3 regions of the Streptomyces sp. IBSNAI002 genome follow, and region 1 is predicted to be linked to each of the others. Evidence: predicted binding sites of a transcription regulator. Region 1 holds the regulator's gene; each other region holds the start of a gene.
What was found. Region 1 encodes HrcA, which represses chaperone genes, less so after heat shock. Its sites were predicted from a motif close to TTNGCACTCNGNNNNNCNGAGTGCNAA; they were not measured.
Positions count from the first base shown of each region.

Region 2: a site for HrcA is predicted at 3,415-3,441, ahead of groES (co-chaperone GroES). Genes of this name have one in related genera too.
Region 3: a site for HrcA is predicted at 1,637-1,663, ahead of groL (chaperonin GroEL). Genes of this name have one in related genera too.

Region 1 is NZ_JBQPXG010000002.1:3,059,650-3,065,365, reverse strand. Features, by position in the region: gene ACTVZO_RS14905 (AMP-dependent synthetase/ligase) at 1-66, shown strand, start outside; gene hemW (radical SAM family heme chaperone HemW) at 123-1,355, shown strand; gene ACTVZO_RS14895 (DUF3097 domain-containing protein) at 1,397-2,197, opposite strand; gene ACTVZO_RS14890 (MBL fold metallo-hydrolase) at 2,232-2,951, opposite strand; gene hrcA (heat-inducible transcriptional repressor HrcA) at 3,132-4,148, shown strand; gene dnaJ (molecular chaperone DnaJ) at 4,149-5,288, shown strand; gene ACTVZO_RS14875 (nitronate monooxygenase) at 5,436-5,716, shown strand, end outside.
Region 2 is NZ_JBQPXG010000002.1:5,215,981-5,221,696, forward strand. Features, by position in the region: gene ACTVZO_RS25345 (LCP family protein) at 1-89, opposite strand, end outside; gene ACTVZO_RS25350 (sensor histidine kinase) at 148-1,545, opposite strand; gene ACTVZO_RS25355 (response regulator transcription factor) at 1,538-2,218, opposite strand; gene ACTVZO_RS25360 (hypothetical protein) at 2,242-2,679, opposite strand; gene ACTVZO_RS25365 (hypothetical protein) at 2,729-3,328, opposite strand; gene groES (co-chaperone GroES) at 3,585-3,893, shown strand; gene groL (chaperonin GroEL) at 4,027-5,655, shown strand.
Region 3 is NZ_JBQPXG010000002.1:4,894,396-4,900,111, forward strand. Features, by position in the region: gene thrC (threonine synthase) at 1-624, shown strand, start outside; gene ACTVZO_RS23750 (MoaD/ThiS family protein) at 662-937, shown strand; gene ACTVZO_RS23755 (cold-shock protein) at 1,320-1,526, shown strand; gene groL (chaperonin GroEL) at 1,831-3,453, shown strand; gene ACTVZO_RS23765 (GNAT family N-acetyltransferase) at 3,523-3,972, opposite strand; gene ACTVZO_RS23770 (phosphoribosylanthranilate isomerase) at 4,000-4,623, shown strand; gene ACTVZO_RS23775 (beta-glucanase) at 4,693-5,436, shown strand; gene ACTVZO_RS23780 (alanine/glycine:cation symporter family protein) at 5,526-5,716, shown strand, end outside.

The sequences.
Region 1 (5,716 bases):
CCGGTCGTCGAGCGTGAGTTCAAGCACCTCATCGACGAGATGTACGAGGGCTCGCGCGAGGCGTAGCCGGGGGCGCCGCGCACGGCGTAAACGACCATGGGGCAGTGCGGGATGATGGGGGTATGCCTTCCGCACTGCCCGACGGTGAACCCATGCCCGAAGACGGCTCGCTGCCGTCGCACGCCCTGGCGGGCGCGGGCGGCCGGCCGCTCGGCTTCTACCTGCACGTGCCGTACTGCGCCACGCGGTGCGGCTACTGCGACTTCAACACCTACACGGCCACCGAGCTGCGGGGCACCGGCGGTGTGCTCGCCTCGCGGGAGAACTACGCCGACACCCTGATCGACGAGGTCCGCCTCGCCCGCAAGGTGCTCGGGGACGACCCGCGGGCCGTGCGGACCGTGTTCGTGGGCGGCGGCACGCCGACGCTGCTGCCCGCCGGGGACCTCGTACGGATGCTCGCGGCGATCCGGGACGAGTTCGGCCTGGCCGAGGACGCGGAGATCACCACCGAGGCCAATCCGGAGTCGGTGAACCCGGAGTACCTGGCCGAGCTGCGGGCCGGCGGTTTCAACCGGATCTCCTTCGGCATGCAGAGCGCCAGGCAGCACGTCCTGAAGGTGCTGGACCGTACGCACACCCCCGGGCGCCCGGAGGCCTGCGTCGCGGAGGCGCGCGCGGCAGGCTTCGAGCACGTCAACCTGGACCTGATCTACGGCACGCCGGGGGAGTCGGACGAGGACTGGCGGGCGTCGCTCTCGGCGGCGCTGGGCGCCGGGCCGGACCACATCTCGGCGTACGCGCTGATCGTGGAGGAGGGCACCCAGCTGGCGCGGCGGATCCGCCGGGGCGAGGTCCCGATGACGGACGACGACGTGCACGCCGACCGCTACCTGATCGCTGACGCGGTGATGGCGGAGGCCGGGTACTCCTGGTACGAGGTGTCGAACTGGGCCTCCTCGCAGGCCGGGCGCTGCCTGCACAACGAGCTGTACTGGCGCGGAGCCGACTGGTGGGGCGCGGGTCCGGGCGCGCACTCCCACGTGGGCGGGGTGCGGTGGTGGAACGTCAAGCACCCGGGCGCGTACGCCGCCGCGCTCGCGGAGGGGCGGTCCCCGGGCGCCGGCCGCGAGCTCCTCTCCGAGGAGGACCGGCGGGTGGAGCGGATCCTGCTGGAGCTGCGGCTGGTGGACGGCGTACCGCTGTCGCTGCTGGCCCCCGCCGGGCTGGCCGCCTCGCGGCGGGCGCTGGCGGACGGGCTGCTGGAGGCGGAGCCGTACGGGGCGGGGCGGGCCGTGCTGACCCTGCGGGGGCGGCTGCTGGCCGACGCGGTGGTCCGGGACCTGGTGGACTGACCGACCGGACCGGCCGGACTGACCGGCCTGCGGCGCCGTCGCTACGGCGCCGTGACGTGGTCGATGAGGTGTTCCACCGAGCCCAGGAGGGTGGGCTCCAGGTCCTTGTACGAGGTCACGCGCGACAGGATGTGCTGCCAGGCGGCGCCGGTGTTCTCCGGCCAGCCCAGGGCGCGGCAGATGCCCGTCTTCCAGTCCTGGCCGCGCGGCACCACCGGCCAGGCCCCGATGCCCAGGGCGGACGGCTTCACCGCCTGCCAGACGTCCACGTACGGGTGGCCCACGATCAGCACGTCCGGCGAGGTCACCCCGGCCGCGATGCGGGACTCCTTCGAGCCCGGCACGAGGTGGTCCACCAGGATCCCCAGGCGGGCGTCCGGGGCCGGGTCGAATTCGGCGACGATGGCCGGGAGGTCGTCGATGCCCTCCAGGTACTCCACCACCACGCCCTCGATCCGCAGGTCGTCCCCCCAGACCTTCTCCACCAGCTCCGCGTCGTGGCGGCCCTCCACGTAGATGCGCCCGGCCCGCGCCACCCGCGCCCTGGCCCCCGGCACGGCGAGCGAGCCCGAGGCGGTGCGGCGGGGCGCGGAGGGGGCGCGCGAGGGGCGGACCAGGGTGACCACGGCCCCGTCCAGCAGGAAGCCGCGCGGCTCCAGCGGGAACACCCGCCGCTTGCCGAAGCGGTCCTCCAGGGTCACCGTGCCCGCCTCGCAGGCCACCACCGCCCCGCAGAAGTCCGTACCGGCCGCCTCGACCACCAGATCGGGCTCCGCGGCCACCTCCGGCACGGCCTTGGGGCGCTTCCACTGGGGGGTCAGGTCGGGGGAGTACTCGCGCATCCGGCCGAGCGTAGGAGAGGCGCGGCGGACACGCCTACGACACGCCGAAACGAGCGGCCAGTGTGGCGCGTTGCGCACGCACGAAGGCCGCGGAGACCACCGCTCCGTGACCCGGCACGTACTGCGCGTCGTCCCCGCCCAGCGCCAGCAGCCGGTCCAGGGCGGCGGGCCACTGCCGGGGCACCGCGTCCGGGCCCGCCGAGGGCTCGCCCGACTCCTCGACCAGGTCCCCGCAGAACACGGTCTCGCGCTCGCCCGGCACGAAGACCGCCAGGTCGTGGCGCGTGTGCCCGGGACCCACATTGGCCAGCAGCACCCGCACCCCGCCCAGGTCCAGCGTCCACTCGCCCGACACCAGGTGCTTCGGAGAGACCATCAGGTCCACCGCCTCCGCGGCCTCCGCCTCGGCCAGGCCGTGGCGCACCGCGTCCCCGCGCAGCTCCTCGCGGCCGGTGGCGAGCAGCGCGTCCAGGCCGACCGCTCCGAACACCTCGGCCCCGGAGAAGGCGGCCCCGCCCAGGACGTGGTCGAAATGTCCGTGCGTGAATGCGATATGGGTCACGTGCCGGCCCGTCAGCCGTTCCGCCTCCGCCCGCACCCGCGCGCCCTCGCGCAGACACGAACCGGGGTCGACGAGGAGCACGGAATCGTCCCCCACCACCAGTCCCACGGTGCAGTCCCACACCGGAAGCCGCCGGCGCCCGGTCCGCCCGGTCAGCCTTTCCCAGCCCGCCTCTTCCCAACGCACGTCCATGCCGCGACGCTACCCTGGCGGGCCTCCCTTGCCAGGGTCTTACTACCCGGCCGTACACTGAGCGGGGGATCTCTGGCACTCGAGCGACCAGAGTGCCAACGACCGGGCTCCAACGACCGAGCCATCAACGACCTAGCTTGCAATGAACACGGCAACGGACCACAGCTGGAGGTGTGCGCGATGCTCAGCGAACGCAGACTCGAAGTGCTGCGCGCCATCGTCCAGGACTACGTCGGGACGGAGGAGCCGGTCGGCTCCAAGGCGCTCACCGAGCGGCACCGGCTCGGCGTCTCGCCCGCCACCGTGCGCAACGACATGGCCGTGCTGGAGGAGGAGGGCTACATCGCCCAGCCCCACACCAGCGCCGGCCGGATCCCCACCGACAAGGGCTACCGCCTCTTCGTCGACAAGCTGGCGGGGGTCAAGCCGCTGTCGACGCCCGAGCGCCGGGCCATCCAGAACTTCCTCGACGGGGCCGTGGACCTCGACGACGTGGTCGGCCGGACGGTGCGGCTGCTCGCGCAGCTGACCCGGCAGGTCGCCGTCGTCCAGTACCCGAGCCTGACCCGGTCGACCGTCCGGCACGTGGAGCTGCTCTCGCTCGCTCCGGCGCGCCTGATGCTCGTACTGATCACGGACACCGGGCGCGTCGAACAGCGGCTGATCGACTGCCCGAGCCCCTTCGGGGAGACCTCGCTGGCCGATCTGCGGGCCCGGCTCAACAGCCGGGTCGTCGGGCGCCGGTTCACCGACGTGCCCCCGCTCGTCCAGGACCTCCCCGAGTCCTTCGAGGCGGACGACCGGGGCACGGTGTCCACCGTGCTCTCGACGCTCCTCGAAACCCTGGTCGAGGAAGCCGAAGAGCGGCTGATGATCGGCGGTACCGCCAATCTCACCCGCTTCGGACACGATTTTCCCCTGACGATCAGGCCGGTGCTCGAAGCGCTGGAGGAGCAGGTCGTGCTCCTCAAGCTGCTGGGCGAGGCCAACGAGTCGGGAATGGCCGTACGGATCGGGCACGAGAACGCCTACGAGGGGCTGAACTCCACGTCGGTCGTCTCGGTCGGTTACGGTTCGGGCGGCGAAACGGTCGCCAAACTCGGCGTGGTCGGACCGACCCGCATGGACTACCCCGGAACGATGGGAGCGGTACGCGCAGTGGCACGTTACGTCGGACAGATCCTGGCGGAGTCGTAAGTGGCCACGGACTACTACGCCGTTCTCGGCGTGCGCCGCGACGCATCGCAGGACGAGATCAAGAAGGCCTTCCGGCGCCTCGCGCGTGAACTCCACCCGGATGTGAATCCGGATCCGAAGACGCAGGAGCGCTTCAAGGAGATCAACGCGGCCTACGAGGTGCTCTCGGACCCGCAGAAGAAGCAGGTCTACGACCTGGGCGGCGACCCGCTGTCCTCGTCGGGCGGCGGCGCGGGCGCGGGTGGCTTCGGAGCGGGTGGCTTCGGCAACTTCTCCGACATCATGGACGCCTTCTTCGGCCAGGCCTCGCAGCGCGGCCCGCGTTCGCGGACCCGGCGCGGCCAGGACGCGATGATCCGCCTCGACCTGGAGCTGGACGAGGCGGCCTTCGGGACGACCAAGGACATCCAGGTCGACACGGCCGTCGTCTGCACCACCTGCTCGGGCGAGGGCGCCGCTCCCGGCACCTCCGCGCAGACGTGTGACATGTGCCGCGGCCGCGGCGAGGTCTCGCAGGTCACCCGGTCCTTCCTGGGCCAGGTCATGACCTCGCGCCCCTGCCCGCAGTGCCAGGGCTTCGGCACCGTCGTCCCGACCCCGTGCCCCGAGTGCGCGGGCGACGGCCGGGTCCGGTCCCGCCGCAGCCTCACCGTCAAGATCCCGGCCGGTGTCGAGAACGGCACCCGCATCCAGCTCGCGGGCGAGGGCGAGGTCGGCCCCGGCGGCGGCCCCGCCGGCGACCTGTACGTGGAGATCCACGAGCTGCCGCACCCGGTCTTCCAGCGGCGCGGGGACGACCTGCACTGCACGGTGACCATCCCGATGACGGCGGCGTCCCTGGGCACCAAGTGCCCGCTGGAGACGCTGGACGGCATGGAGGAGATCGACATCCGGCCCGGCACCCAGTCCGGCCAGTCGATCCCGCTGCACGGGCGCGGCGTCACCCACCTGCGCGGTGGCGGACGCGGCGACCTGATCGTCCACGTCGAGGTGACCACCCCGAACAAGCTGGACGCCCAGCAGGAGGAACTGCTGCGCCAGCTGGCGAAGCTGCGCGGCGAGGAGCGGCCGACCGGCCAGTTCGCGCCGGGCCAGCAGGGGCTGTTCAGCCGCCTGAAGGACGCCTTCAACGGCCGCTGACGGCCTGCGACCTCTCATCGACGAGCCCGGCCGGGGATGCCCCCCGGCCGGGCTCGTCGTATGTGTTCCGGCCGCACCGGGAAGCGGACTATGCCAGGCGAATGCCGTGATTCGGTCCCCTGAGCGGGACATGGCACGATGCAGTGCATGTCCTCGGCACCGAACGGTCTCTGCGCATACCCGATCGTGCAGGCCCCCATGGCGGGCGGCGCCTCCTGTCCGCCCCTCGCCGCCGCCGTGTGCGAGGCGGGCGGACTGGGCTTCCTGGCCGGCGGGTACAAGACCGCCGACGGCATGTACCAGGAGATCAAGCAGGTGCGCGCCCTCACCCGGCGCCCCTTCGGGGTGAACCTCTTCATGCCGCAGACCGGCCACGTGGACCCGGCCGCCGTCGAGTCCTACCGCGGGCAGCTGGCCGGCGAGGCGAG
Region 2 (5,716 bases), 2.2 Mb from region 1:
CAGCCGGTGATCAGCAGGGTGCGGCCGAGCCGCCGCCGGCGGGAGAGGCGGTGGCCTGTGGCAGTCGTCTTCCTCCGGTGCGCGCTCATGCCTGTCGATGGTGGGGGAAGGACGCTGAAAGAATCCTGAGAGCCGCGGGCGCCGCCGCTAACGGCACGGGATGCGCAGCACCAGCCGCGCGCCCCCGCCGGGCCCGGGTGCCGGCAGCGCCCGTACGTCGCCCCCGTGCGCCCGCGCGATCTCCCGGGCGATGGCCAGGCCGAGCCCCGTCCCGCCGCTGGCCCGGCCGCGGTCCGCGTCCAGGCGTACGAACCGCTCGAACACCCGGTCCCGGTCCGCCTCCGGGATCCCCGGACCGTCGTCCGTGACCTCCAGCACCGCCCAGGTGCGTCCGCCCGCCGTGTCCGCCGCCGCCCGCACCACCACCTCGGCGCGGGCGTACCGCAGGGCGTTGTCCACGAGGTTGGCCAGCGCCCGCTCCAGCCGCGCCGGGTCGCCGGCGGCCGGTACGGGCGCCCGCGCGTCCAGCCGCAGCGCCACCCGGGGGCCGCCCCGGCGCGCCACGTCCTCCGCGGCCAGCAGCGCCAGGTCGACCGGCTCGCTCCGCGGCCCGGGCCCGCCGTCGAGGCGGGCCAGCAGCAGCAGGTCCGCCGCGATCCGCTGGAGCCGCTCGGTGTCGGCCAGCGCGGCCGCCACCGACTCCCGGTCGGGGCGGTCCATGGCCAGTGCCACCTCCAGCCGGGAGCGGACGGCGGCCAGTGGATTGCGCAGCTCGTGCGAGGCGTCCGCGGTGAACTGCCGCTGCCGGGCGTCGGCGCGCTCCAGCCGGTCCAGGGTGCCGTTGACGGTCCGGGCCAGCTGCGCGATCTCGTCCGCCCCGCCCGGGTCCGGCACCCGCCGGTCCAGCTCGCTCGCGGTGACCGCTTCCAGCTCGTTGCGGATGGCGGTCACCGGGCGCAGCGCGAGCCCGGTCACCCACCAGGCCAGGCCCGCGGCGAAGGCGATCAGCGGGGGCGCGCCCGCCAGCAGCCCGACGGCGACGGCCCCGGTCGCGTCGTCGACGTCGCCCAGCACGGTCACGGCGTACACGGTGTGCGGGTCGTGCGCGCCCGGCGGACCGGCCGCCTCCACCGCGACCGCCACGCGCCGCTCCCCGCCGGGGCGCGCGGGCGGCAGCACGGCCGACCGGGAGTCCTCCCCCGACCCGCCGCCCGAACCCCCGCCCGAACCGCCCCCGGGCCCCAGCCCGCCGAGGTCCGGGACGTCCGCCGGATCGCCGCTGGTCGCCACCGTGCGCCCCTGGGCGTCCCGTACGAGGACCAGGTCCACGCCGCGTTCGGGCGCGGGCAGCCGCCCGCCGGGCGGCAGGGTCCGGCTGTCGACCTGGGCGGCGACCTTGCGGGCGGCGAGCTCGGTCCGCCCGGTGGTGTTGTCGAGCAGGTTGGCCCGCAGCAGGGCGTACAGCCACAGCCCGCCGGTGGCCAGCACGGCGGCCATCGCGAGGGCCGCGGCCATCGCCGTACGCGCGCGGACGGTGCTAGCCACCGTCCGGGGCCATCCGGTAGCCGGTCCCGTGCACGGTGAGGATCGAGCGGCGGCCGAACGGCGCGTCGATCTTCCTGCGCAGCGAGGAGACGTACACCTCGACGATGTTCGGGTCGATGCCGTGCGGGGTGTCCCAGACCTCGTCGAGGATGTCCTGCTTGGCGACGGCCCGCCCGGGCTGCTCCATCAGACAGGCCAGTACGCCCAGTTCGCGGGCGGTGAGCTCGATGTCGTGGGAGCCGCGGCGGCAGCGGCGGCCCTGCGGGTCGAGGAAGAGGTCGCCGGCCTGGAGGGTGCTGCGGTCCGGGCCGCCCGCGCGGCGGGCCAGTGCCCGGATCCGGGCGGCGAGGACGACGAAGGAGAACGGCTTGGTGAGGTAGTCGTCGGCCCCCGAGTCCAGGCCCTCGGCCTCGTCGTACTCGCCGTCCCGGGCGGTCAGCATCAGCACCGGGGTGGTGTCGCCGTGGGCGCGCATGCGGGTGCAGATCTCGTAGCCGCTCATGCCCGGGAGCATCAGGTCGAGGAGGACCACGTCGTACGGGCCGCCCGCGAGGGCGAGGTCCAGGCCGCGGTGGCCGTCGTGCGCGACCTCGACCAGGTGGCCGTCGGCGGACAGGCCGCGCCGCAGGGATTCGGCGAGGCCCTCTTCGTCTTCGACCACGAGGATGCGCACGGCCCAAGCGTTACATATCGGGCTCAGCCGCCCGGGCACTCGCTGCTGTCGCCGCCGCTGCGGCACACGTGGCCCGAGCCCGTGGACGCGGGGTCCGGGCCGGTCTCCTGCGGGGACGCCGCCCGGTACGAGGTGATCACCATCATCAGCAGCGTCCCGATGACCAGGGCGAAGATCGCACTGTGCACGGCAGCCGAGAACCACGCGCGCCGCCAGGCGAAACCGAAGGCGGTCCCGGCGCACACGAAGCACATGGCGCCGAGGAACACGTACGCCTCGACGGTGAGCGGAATCCCCTGCCAGTGGGAGCCCTCGGGCGCGAAGGGCATGATCAGGCCGAACGCCGCGAGGGAGGCCCACAGGACCCCCGCGACCAGCACCGAGGCCACCAGTGTGCCGGTGAAGATGGCCAGCACGATGTCCGCCGTCCAGTGGAGGGGCCGCCGCGACTGTGTCGTCATGGCGCGCAGTATCGCGCCGGGACGGGGCCGGGCGCCTGAGTACGGGTACTCACCGCGCGCTCCGCGCCTGCCCGGCCGAGGCGCCGGCCGCGGCCCCGGGCACCCCCTCCGCCCCGGGCACCCCCTCCGCCCCGGGCACCTCCTCCGCCCCCGATGCCCCCTCCGCCCCGGGCACCTCCTCCGCCCCCGATGCCCCCTCCGCCCCGGGCGCCCGCTCCCGCCTCCGCGCCAGCGCGTCCCGGGAGGCCGCGCCCACGGCCCACACCGGGAACACGAGGGAGAGCACCCCCACCGCCCCCGGCCCCAGCCAGACCAGGACGCCGGGCTGCACGGCCGTGCCGGCGGACGGCCCGAGGACGAAGGCGGTCCGCGGCCCGTCCGGCCGGGAGTCGAAACTGGTGTCGACCTCGACCCGCGGGATCGTGAACGATCCGTCGCCGGCCGCGAACGACCCCTCGCACATCCAGTGTTCGTCCCCGTCCGAGTCCTGTTCCGCCACGCACCGCGAGGCGAGGAAGGTGCCCTCCACCCCGGCCGCCTGGGCCGCCAGCCGCGGTACGGAGCCCGACAGCATGTAGATCCCGGCCGCCAGGCCGACGGCGATCGGTACGAGGTGGCGCGGACGCACGCCGGAGTTTGTCCTGGTCATGGCGGGAGAGTAATGAGATCGAACGCCCGTGCGCCGGGTTTTCGCCGGTTCCGGGGGCCCCGCCGCGCAACGCGCACCGTCGAGAATTGGCACTCCGCTTGACCGAGTGCTAATCGCCGGAATAGTGTCGCACCTGGCACTCGCCACCGGTGAGTGCCAACACAGCGACAGGCAGGTCCGGCACCCGCGACGACGGATCGACCTGGTCGCCACCTCAGACAGTTAACCCCGGATCTCCGAAGGGGGAGGTCGGATCGTGACGACCGCCAGCTCCAAGGTTGCCATCAAGCCGCTCGAGGACCGCATTGTGGTCCAGCCGCTCGACGCCGAGCAGACCACGGCCTCCGGCCTGGTCATCCCGGACACCGCGAAGGAGAAGCCCCAGGAGGGCGTCGTCCTCGCCGTGGGCCCGGGCCGTTTCGAGGACGGCCAGCGTCTCCCGCTGGACGTCAACGTCGGCGACATCGTGCTGTACAGCAAGTACGGCGGCACCGAAGTGAAGTACAGCGGCGAGGAGTACCTCGTCCTCTCGGCTCGCGACGTGCTCGCGATCGTCGAGAAGTAATTCGCTTCAAGTTTTTGTTTGAGCTGCGCCCCTGGTCACCCTGCTGATGCCGGGCGGCGAGGGGCGTAGTTCGTTCCAGGCGGTGGCGGTCGCGGTGAGCGGCCGATCGCAACGAGAGGACTGAACCGCTCCCATGCCGAAGATTCTGAAGTTCGACGAGGACGCCCGTCGCGCCCTCGAGCGCGGCGTCAACAAGCTTGCCGACACGGTCAAGGTGACGATCGGCCCCAAGGGCCGCAACGTCGTCATCGACAAGAAGTTCGGCGCCCCCACCATCACCAACGACGGCGTCACCATCGCGCGCGAGGTCGAGCTGGACGACCCGTACGAGAACCTGGGCGCGCAGCTCGTGAAGGAGGTGGCGACCAAGACCAACGACATCGCGGGCGACGGCACCACCACCGCCACCGTGCTGGCCCAGGCGCTGGTCCGCGAGGGTCTGCGCAACGTCGCCGCGGGCGCGTCCCCGGCCGCCCTGAAGAAGGGCATCGACGCCGCGGTCAAGGCCGTGTCCGAGGACCTCCTCGCGACCGCCCGCCCGATCGAGGACAAGTCCGACATCGCCGCCGTGGCCGCGCTCTCCGCGCAGGACCAGCAGGTCGGCGAGCTCATCGCCGAGGCGATGGACAAGGTCGGCAAGGACGGTGTCATCACCGTCGAGGAGTCCAACGCCTTCGGCCTGGAGCTGGAGTTCACCGAGGGCATGGCCTTCGACAAGGGCTACCTCTCGCCGTACATGGTCTCCGACCAGGAGCGTATGGAGGCCGTCCTCGACGACCCGTACATCCTGATCAACCAGGGCAAGATCTCCTCCATCCAGGACCTCCTGCCGCTGCTCGAGAAGGTCATCCAGGCCGGCGCCTCGAAGCCGCTGCTGATCATCGCCGAGGACGTCGAGGGCGAGGCCCTGTCGACCCTGGTCGTCAACAAGATCCGCGGCACCTTCAACGCGGTGGCCGTCAAGGCCCCGGGCTTCGGTGACCGCCGCAAGGCGATGCTGCAGGACATGGCCACCCTCACCGGTGCCACCGTCATCGCCGAGGAGGTCGGCCTCAAGCTCGACCAGGCCGGTCTGGACGTACTGGGCTCCGCCCGCCGCGTCACGATCTCCAAGGACGACACGACCATCGTCGACGGTGGCGGCAGCCACGAGGAAGTCGTCGGCCGTGTCAACCAGATCAAGGCCGAGATCGAGTCCACGGACTCCGACTGGGACCGCGAGAAGCTGCAGGAGCGCCTGGCGAAGCTCGCCGGCGGCGTCTGCGTCATCAAGGTCGGCGCCGCCACCGAGGTGGAGCTCAAGGAGAAGAAGCACCGTCTCGAGGACGCCATCTCGGCGACCCGCGCCGCGGTCGAGGAGGGCATCGTCTCCGGCGGTGGCTCCGCGCTCGTCCACGCCGTAAAGGTCCTCGAGGGCAACCTCGGCCTGACCGGCGACGAGGCCACCGGTGTCGCGGTCGTGCGCCGCGCCGCCGTCGAGCCGCTGCGCTGGATCGCCGAGAACGCCGGCCTCGAGGGTTACGTCATCACCTCGAAGGTCGCCGAGCTCGAGAAGGGCCAGGGCTTCAACGCCGCCACCGGCGAGTACGGCGACCTGGTCAAGGCCGGCGTCATCGACCCGGTGAAGGTCACCCGCTCCGCGCTGGAGAACGCCGCTTCCATCGCCTCCCTGCTGCTCACGACCGAGACCCTGGTCGTCGAGAGGCCGGCCGAGGAAGAGGCCGACGCGGGCCACGGCCACGGTCACGGCCACAGCCACTGATCGAGCACCGCGCTCGGAAGGCCCCGTCCCGCATCCGCGGGGCGGGGCCTTCCCGTGTGTG
Region 3 (5,716 bases), 1.8 Mb from region 1:
AACGTCAACCTGCGCCCGTACTACGGCGAGGGCTCCAAGACCCTGGCGTACGAGATCTGCGAGCAGCTCGGCTGGCAGCTGCCCGACCAGATCGTCATCCCGATCGCGTCCGGCTCGCAGCTGACGAAGATCGACAAGGGTCTGCAGGAGCTGATCAAGCTCGGTCTCGTCGAGGACAAGCCGTACAAGATCTTCGGCGCCCAGGCCGAGGGCTGCTCCCCGGTCTCCTCCGCCTTCAAGGCCGGTCACGACGTGGTCCGGCCGCAGAAGCCGAACACCATCGCCAAGTCCCTGGCGATCGGCAACCCGGCGGACGGCCCGTACGTCCTGGACATCGCGCGGCGCACCGGCGGCTTCGTCGAGGACGTCAACGACGAGCAGGTCGTCGAGGCCATCAAGACCCTCGCGCAGACCGAGGGCATCTTCGCCGAGACCGCGGGCGGCGTGACCGTCGGCGTCACGAAGAAGCTCATCGAGAACGGGCAGCTCGACCCGACGCTGACCACCGTCATCCTGAACACCGGCGACGGCCTCAAGACCCTGGAGGCGGTGGCCGCGGACAGCGGGCAGACCGCCACCATCCGCCCGAGCCTGGACGCGTTCCGCGCCGCCGGCCTCGCCTGACCCTCCCTCCCCGTACTACCGGAAAGGCAGTAGCGCCATGAGCGTCAACGTCCGCATCCCCACCATCCTGCGCACCTACACCGGCGGTCAGGCCGAGGTCCCGGCCGAGGGTGCCACCCTGGCCGAGGTCATCGAGTCCCTGGAGAAGAACCACCCGGGCATCGCCGCGCGCGTCCTGGACGACCAGGGCAAGCTGCGCCGCTTCGTCAACGTCTACGTGAACGACGACGACGTGCGCTTCGAGGGCGGGCTGCAGGCGGCGACGCCGGACGGCGCGGGCGTCTCCATCATTCCCGCCGTCGCCGGCGGCTGACACGCGAAACCGTAATTACCCCCTCCGTTAATAAGCGGAGGGGGTAATTCTGTTTGATTGGGCGCGGTAGAGTTGGGGAAGTCCCCTCCGCTGCTCATGCCGGGCGCATATGAACGGCTCGCGTCAGGGTCGACATCGGGTCAATGTGCAAGCGCGGTATGGGGCATTGGCGAGATATGCCGGGCCCGAGTTGCCCTGGAATATGCCAGATTTTCACTCTATTTCTATGTTTCCCCGTGTCCAGAATTCTCGTCGGATTGACCTGTTGCAGACAGCACCGGCGCGGATACATTCAGCCTCGGTCGACGCGTTCCGACGCAAGTGATGACCCGGGACCGCGAAGTGCGTTCCTGCGCAAGGGCCAGTAATAGGGGAGTTAGGCATGGCTCAGGGCACCGTCAAGTGGTTCAACGCGGAGAAGGGCTACGGCTTCATCGCGGTCGACGGTGGTGCGGATGTGTTCGTCCACTACAGCGCCATCCAGATGGACGGGTACCGCACCCTTGAAGAGGGTCAGCGGGTCGAGTTCGAGATCTCGCAGGGCCAGAAGGGTCCGCAGGCGGACATGGTCAAGCTCGCACTCGGCTAGTCCCGGCGCGATCGACCGCCCACGCGTACAGGAGGGGCCCACATCCCGGACACGGGATGTGGGCCCCTCGCGTGTCTCCGGTGCGTTCACCGGGGTGTTCCCCCAAGCCGCTTGCACTCGCGGGGGTCGAGTGCTAATCATTGGCGTTAGCACTCTCCACGTGAGAGTGCTACTGAAACGAGGACCGGGTCGGTGAGGCCCGCAGCGTCCGGCGGGAAGGAACCGCCGGGCACGCAGGCCGTCCGTCGCGGGCGCGGGCGCGGTCCTGGGAGCAATCCACCGCTGTCCGGGAGGACCACTTCAGATGGCCAAGATCATTGCGTTCGACGAGGAGGCCCGGCGCGGTCTCGAGCGTGGGATGAACCAGCTCGCCGACGCCGTCAAGGTCACCCTTGGCCCCAAGGGTCGCAACGTCGTCCTTGAGAAGAAGTGGGGCGCCCCCACGATCACCAACGATGGTGTCTCCATCGCCAAGGAGATCGAGCTCGAGGACCCGTACGAGAAGATCGGCGCCGAGCTGGTCAAGGAAGTCGCCAAGAAGACGGACGACGTCGCCGGCGACGGTACGACCACCGCCACCGTGCTCGCCCAGGCGCTCGTCCGCGAGGGCCTGCGCAACGTGGCGGCCGGCGCCAACCCGATGGCCCTCAAGCGTGGCATCGAGAAGGCCGTCGAGGCCGTCTCGGGCGCCCTGCTCGAGCAGGCGAAGGATGTCGAGACCAAGGAGCAGATCGCTTCGACGGCCTCCATCTCCGCCGCCGACACCCAGATCGGCGAGCTCATCGCCGAGGCCATGGACAAGGTCGGCAAGGAAGGCGTCATCACCGTCGAGGAGTCGCAGACCTTCGGTCTGGAGCTCGAGCTCACCGAGGGCATGCGCTTCGACAAGGGCTACATCTCGGCGTACTTCGCCACCGACATGGAGCGTATGGAGGCGTCGCTCGACGACCCGTACATCCTGATCGTCAACTCCAAGATCGGCTCGGTCAAGGACCTGCTGCCGCTCCTGGAGAAGGTCATGCAGTCCGGCAAGCCGCTGCTGATCATCGCCGAGGACGTCGAGGGCGAGGCCCTGTCGACCCTGGTCGTCAACAAGATCCGCGGCACCTTCAAGTCCGTCGCCGTCAAGGCCCCGGGCTTCGGCGACCGCCGCAAGGCCATGCTCGGCGACATCGCCATCCTCACCGGTGGCACGGTCATCTCCGAGGAGGTCGGCCTCAAGCTCGAGAACGCCGGTCTCGACCTGCTCGGCCGCGCCCGCAAGGTCGTCATCACCAAGGACGAGACCACCATCGTCGACGGTGCCGGTGACAGCGACCAGGTCCAGGGCCGCGTCAACCAGATCCGCGCCGAGATCGAGAACTCCGACTCGGACTACGACCGCGAGAAGCTCCAGGAGCGCCTCGCGAAGCTGGCCGGCGGCGTGGCCGTCATCAAGGCCGGCGCCGCGACCGAGGTCGAGCTCAAGGAGCGCAAGCACCGCATCGAGGACGCCGTTCGCAACGCGAAGGCGGCCGTCGAGGAGGGCATCGTCGCCGGTGGCGGCGTGGCCCTGCTCCAGGCCTCCGCGGTCTTCGAGAAGCTCGAGCTCACGGGCGACGAGGCGACCGGCGCCAACGCCGTGCGCCTGGCCCTCGAGGCCCCGCTCAAGCAGATCGCCGTCAACGGTGGTCTCGAGGGTGGCGTCGTCGTCGAGAAGGTCCGCAACCTGCAGATCGGCTGGGGCCTGAACGCCGCGACCGGCGAGTACGTCGACATGATCGCCGAGGGCATCATCGACCCGGCGAAGGTCACGCGCTCCGCGCTGCAGAACGCCGCGTCGATCGCCGCGCTGTTCCTGACGACCGAGGCCGTCATCGCCGACAAGCCCGAGAAGGCCGGTGCCCCCGCGGGCGGCGGCATGCCGGGTGGTGACATGGACTTCTGATCGGCCCCTGGCTGATCGGCTGTTCTCGAACGAGGGCGGCACCCCCGCGGGGGTGCCGCCCTCGGGCGTTCACGGACCTCCGTCAGACACCCGCTGGAGCTGCTTGAGGAAGTACACGTCCTCGTGGCCGCCCGGGAAGCCCGGCACCCGGGCCGTCTCCACATAGCCGTGCCGGGCGTAGAAAGCCGGCGCCTGGAAGGTGAAGGACGAGACCAGGATGCTCGCGCAGCCCCGGCGGCGCGCCTCCGCCTCCGCCGCGGCCAGCAGCCTGCCGCCCCAGCCGCCGCCCCGGCTGTCCTCCCGTACCCAGGTCATCCCGATGCCCGCCCGGTCGCCCCAGCTCCAGCCGCTCAGTCCGGCGACGAGCGCGCCGTCCGCGTCCGTGATCCGCACGGTGAACTCGGACTGCTCCTGTCCCGGCGTCGCCGCCTGGTTGAAGGCGTCCAGCTCCTTGCTCAGCCGCTCGTCGAGTCCGGCATCCGGACCCCCTGTGATGATCTCCACCCCGTTGTCGTCCATCCGGCCATTCTGAGGTTGACTACCGGTATGACGGAACCGTTCATCAAGATCTGCGGGCTGCGCACCGCGCAGGACGTCGACGTGGCCGTCGGCGCCGGAGCCCGGGCCGTCGGCTTCGTCTTCGCCCCCGGCAGCCCCCGTACCGTCGACGCCGCCACCGCGCGCGCACTGGCCGCACGGGTGCCCGACGGGGTGCTCACCGTCGGGGTGTACCGCGGCCAGCCGCTCGACGAGGTGCGGCGGCTCACCGAGGAGAGCGGGGTGCGCGCCGTACAGCTCCACGGGGACGAAGGACCGGAGTACTACGAGGAACTGCGCGCGCCCGGCCGGACCCTGATCCGGGCCACCGCGCGTCAGGTCGCGCGCTGCGGGGAACTCGGCGAGGACCTGCTGCTGCTCGACGCCCCCGACCCCGGCTCCGGCATGCCGTGGAACTGGGGCTCCGCGGAGTTCACCCCGCCCGAAGGGCGCTGGCTGCTCGCGGGCGGGCTCACCCCGGCCAACGTCCGCGAAGCCGTCGAGACCACCGGCGCCTGGGGCGTGGACGTCTCCAGCGGAGTGGAGCGGGAGCGCGGGGTGAAGTCCCCGGAGCTGATCCGCGCCTTCATCGAGGCCGCCCGCGGAACGGCAACGGCACCCACTGCTCGCTGAGCGTGTTCATGTGATTACTCCGAGCGAGAACGCGTGCGTGACCCGCGCCGGCCGGGGCAGAACGTCCCCATGGTCACGGACACGCTCGCCTGGCTGCGGCGCCTGACGCGCCGCCTCGCCCCGGGCGGTGGGGACGATCGCGGACCGCTGCTGCCCGCGCCCCGCCGCACCCCCGTCTTCACCGCCGACTTCGCCTCCACCACCCAATGGGTCGCCGGCCGTTCCTGGGCCTATCCCGACGGCGGCCCCACCAACCCGGGCGACAACAAGCTCGACCACCTCGTCGCCGACCCCGCCTACGGCCGCGGCGGCGTCTTCCGGGCGACGCCCCGCCCCGACGGGAACTGGGACACCGGCCTGCTCACCACCGAGGGCAGCGACGAGGAGTTCGCGCTGCGCACCGGCGACGTGCTGGAGGCGCGGGTCAAACTGCCCGTGGAGGTGGGGGCCTGGCCCGCGATCTGGACCTGGCGGGACGGCGGCCAGGAGATCGACGTCTTCGAGTACCACCCCGACAACCCCGACCTGCTGGAGTTCTCGAACCACGTCCGCGAGGGCCACCGCTACCACCGCGACCCGTCGGTCCGGCCAGGGGCCTGGGTCGACCTCAAGGTCGAGTTCGGCAGGAACTCGGTCGTCTGGTGGGTCAACGGCGCCCGCGTGTACGCCGACCGCAAGGGCGTGGGCCGGTCCTGGTGGGCGTACCTCATCGTGAACCTGTCCGTGTCGGCGGGCCGCTACCACCCGGCACCCGGCCCGGGCGTGACGGAAATGGCCTACGAGGTCTCGCGGCTGCGCGTGTACCGGCGCTGAACCCGGCCGCGCCGACACAGGCCTTCGGGCCCGCCCGGAGTGGACCAACGTCCCTGTCCAGGGGCCTTCCGCCTCGGAAGACTTCGGGGATGGACACCCTCGACTCCCTGATCGTCACGGTCAACGACCACTTCTGGACGTACCTGCTGATCCCGCTGGTGGTGGGAGCCGGCCTCTACTTCACGATCCGGTCCCGGGGTGCCCAGCTGCGCCTGCTCCCGGAGATGTTCCGGGTGGTGAAGGAGAAGACCCCGCCGCGCGCCGACGGACGCAAGCAGGT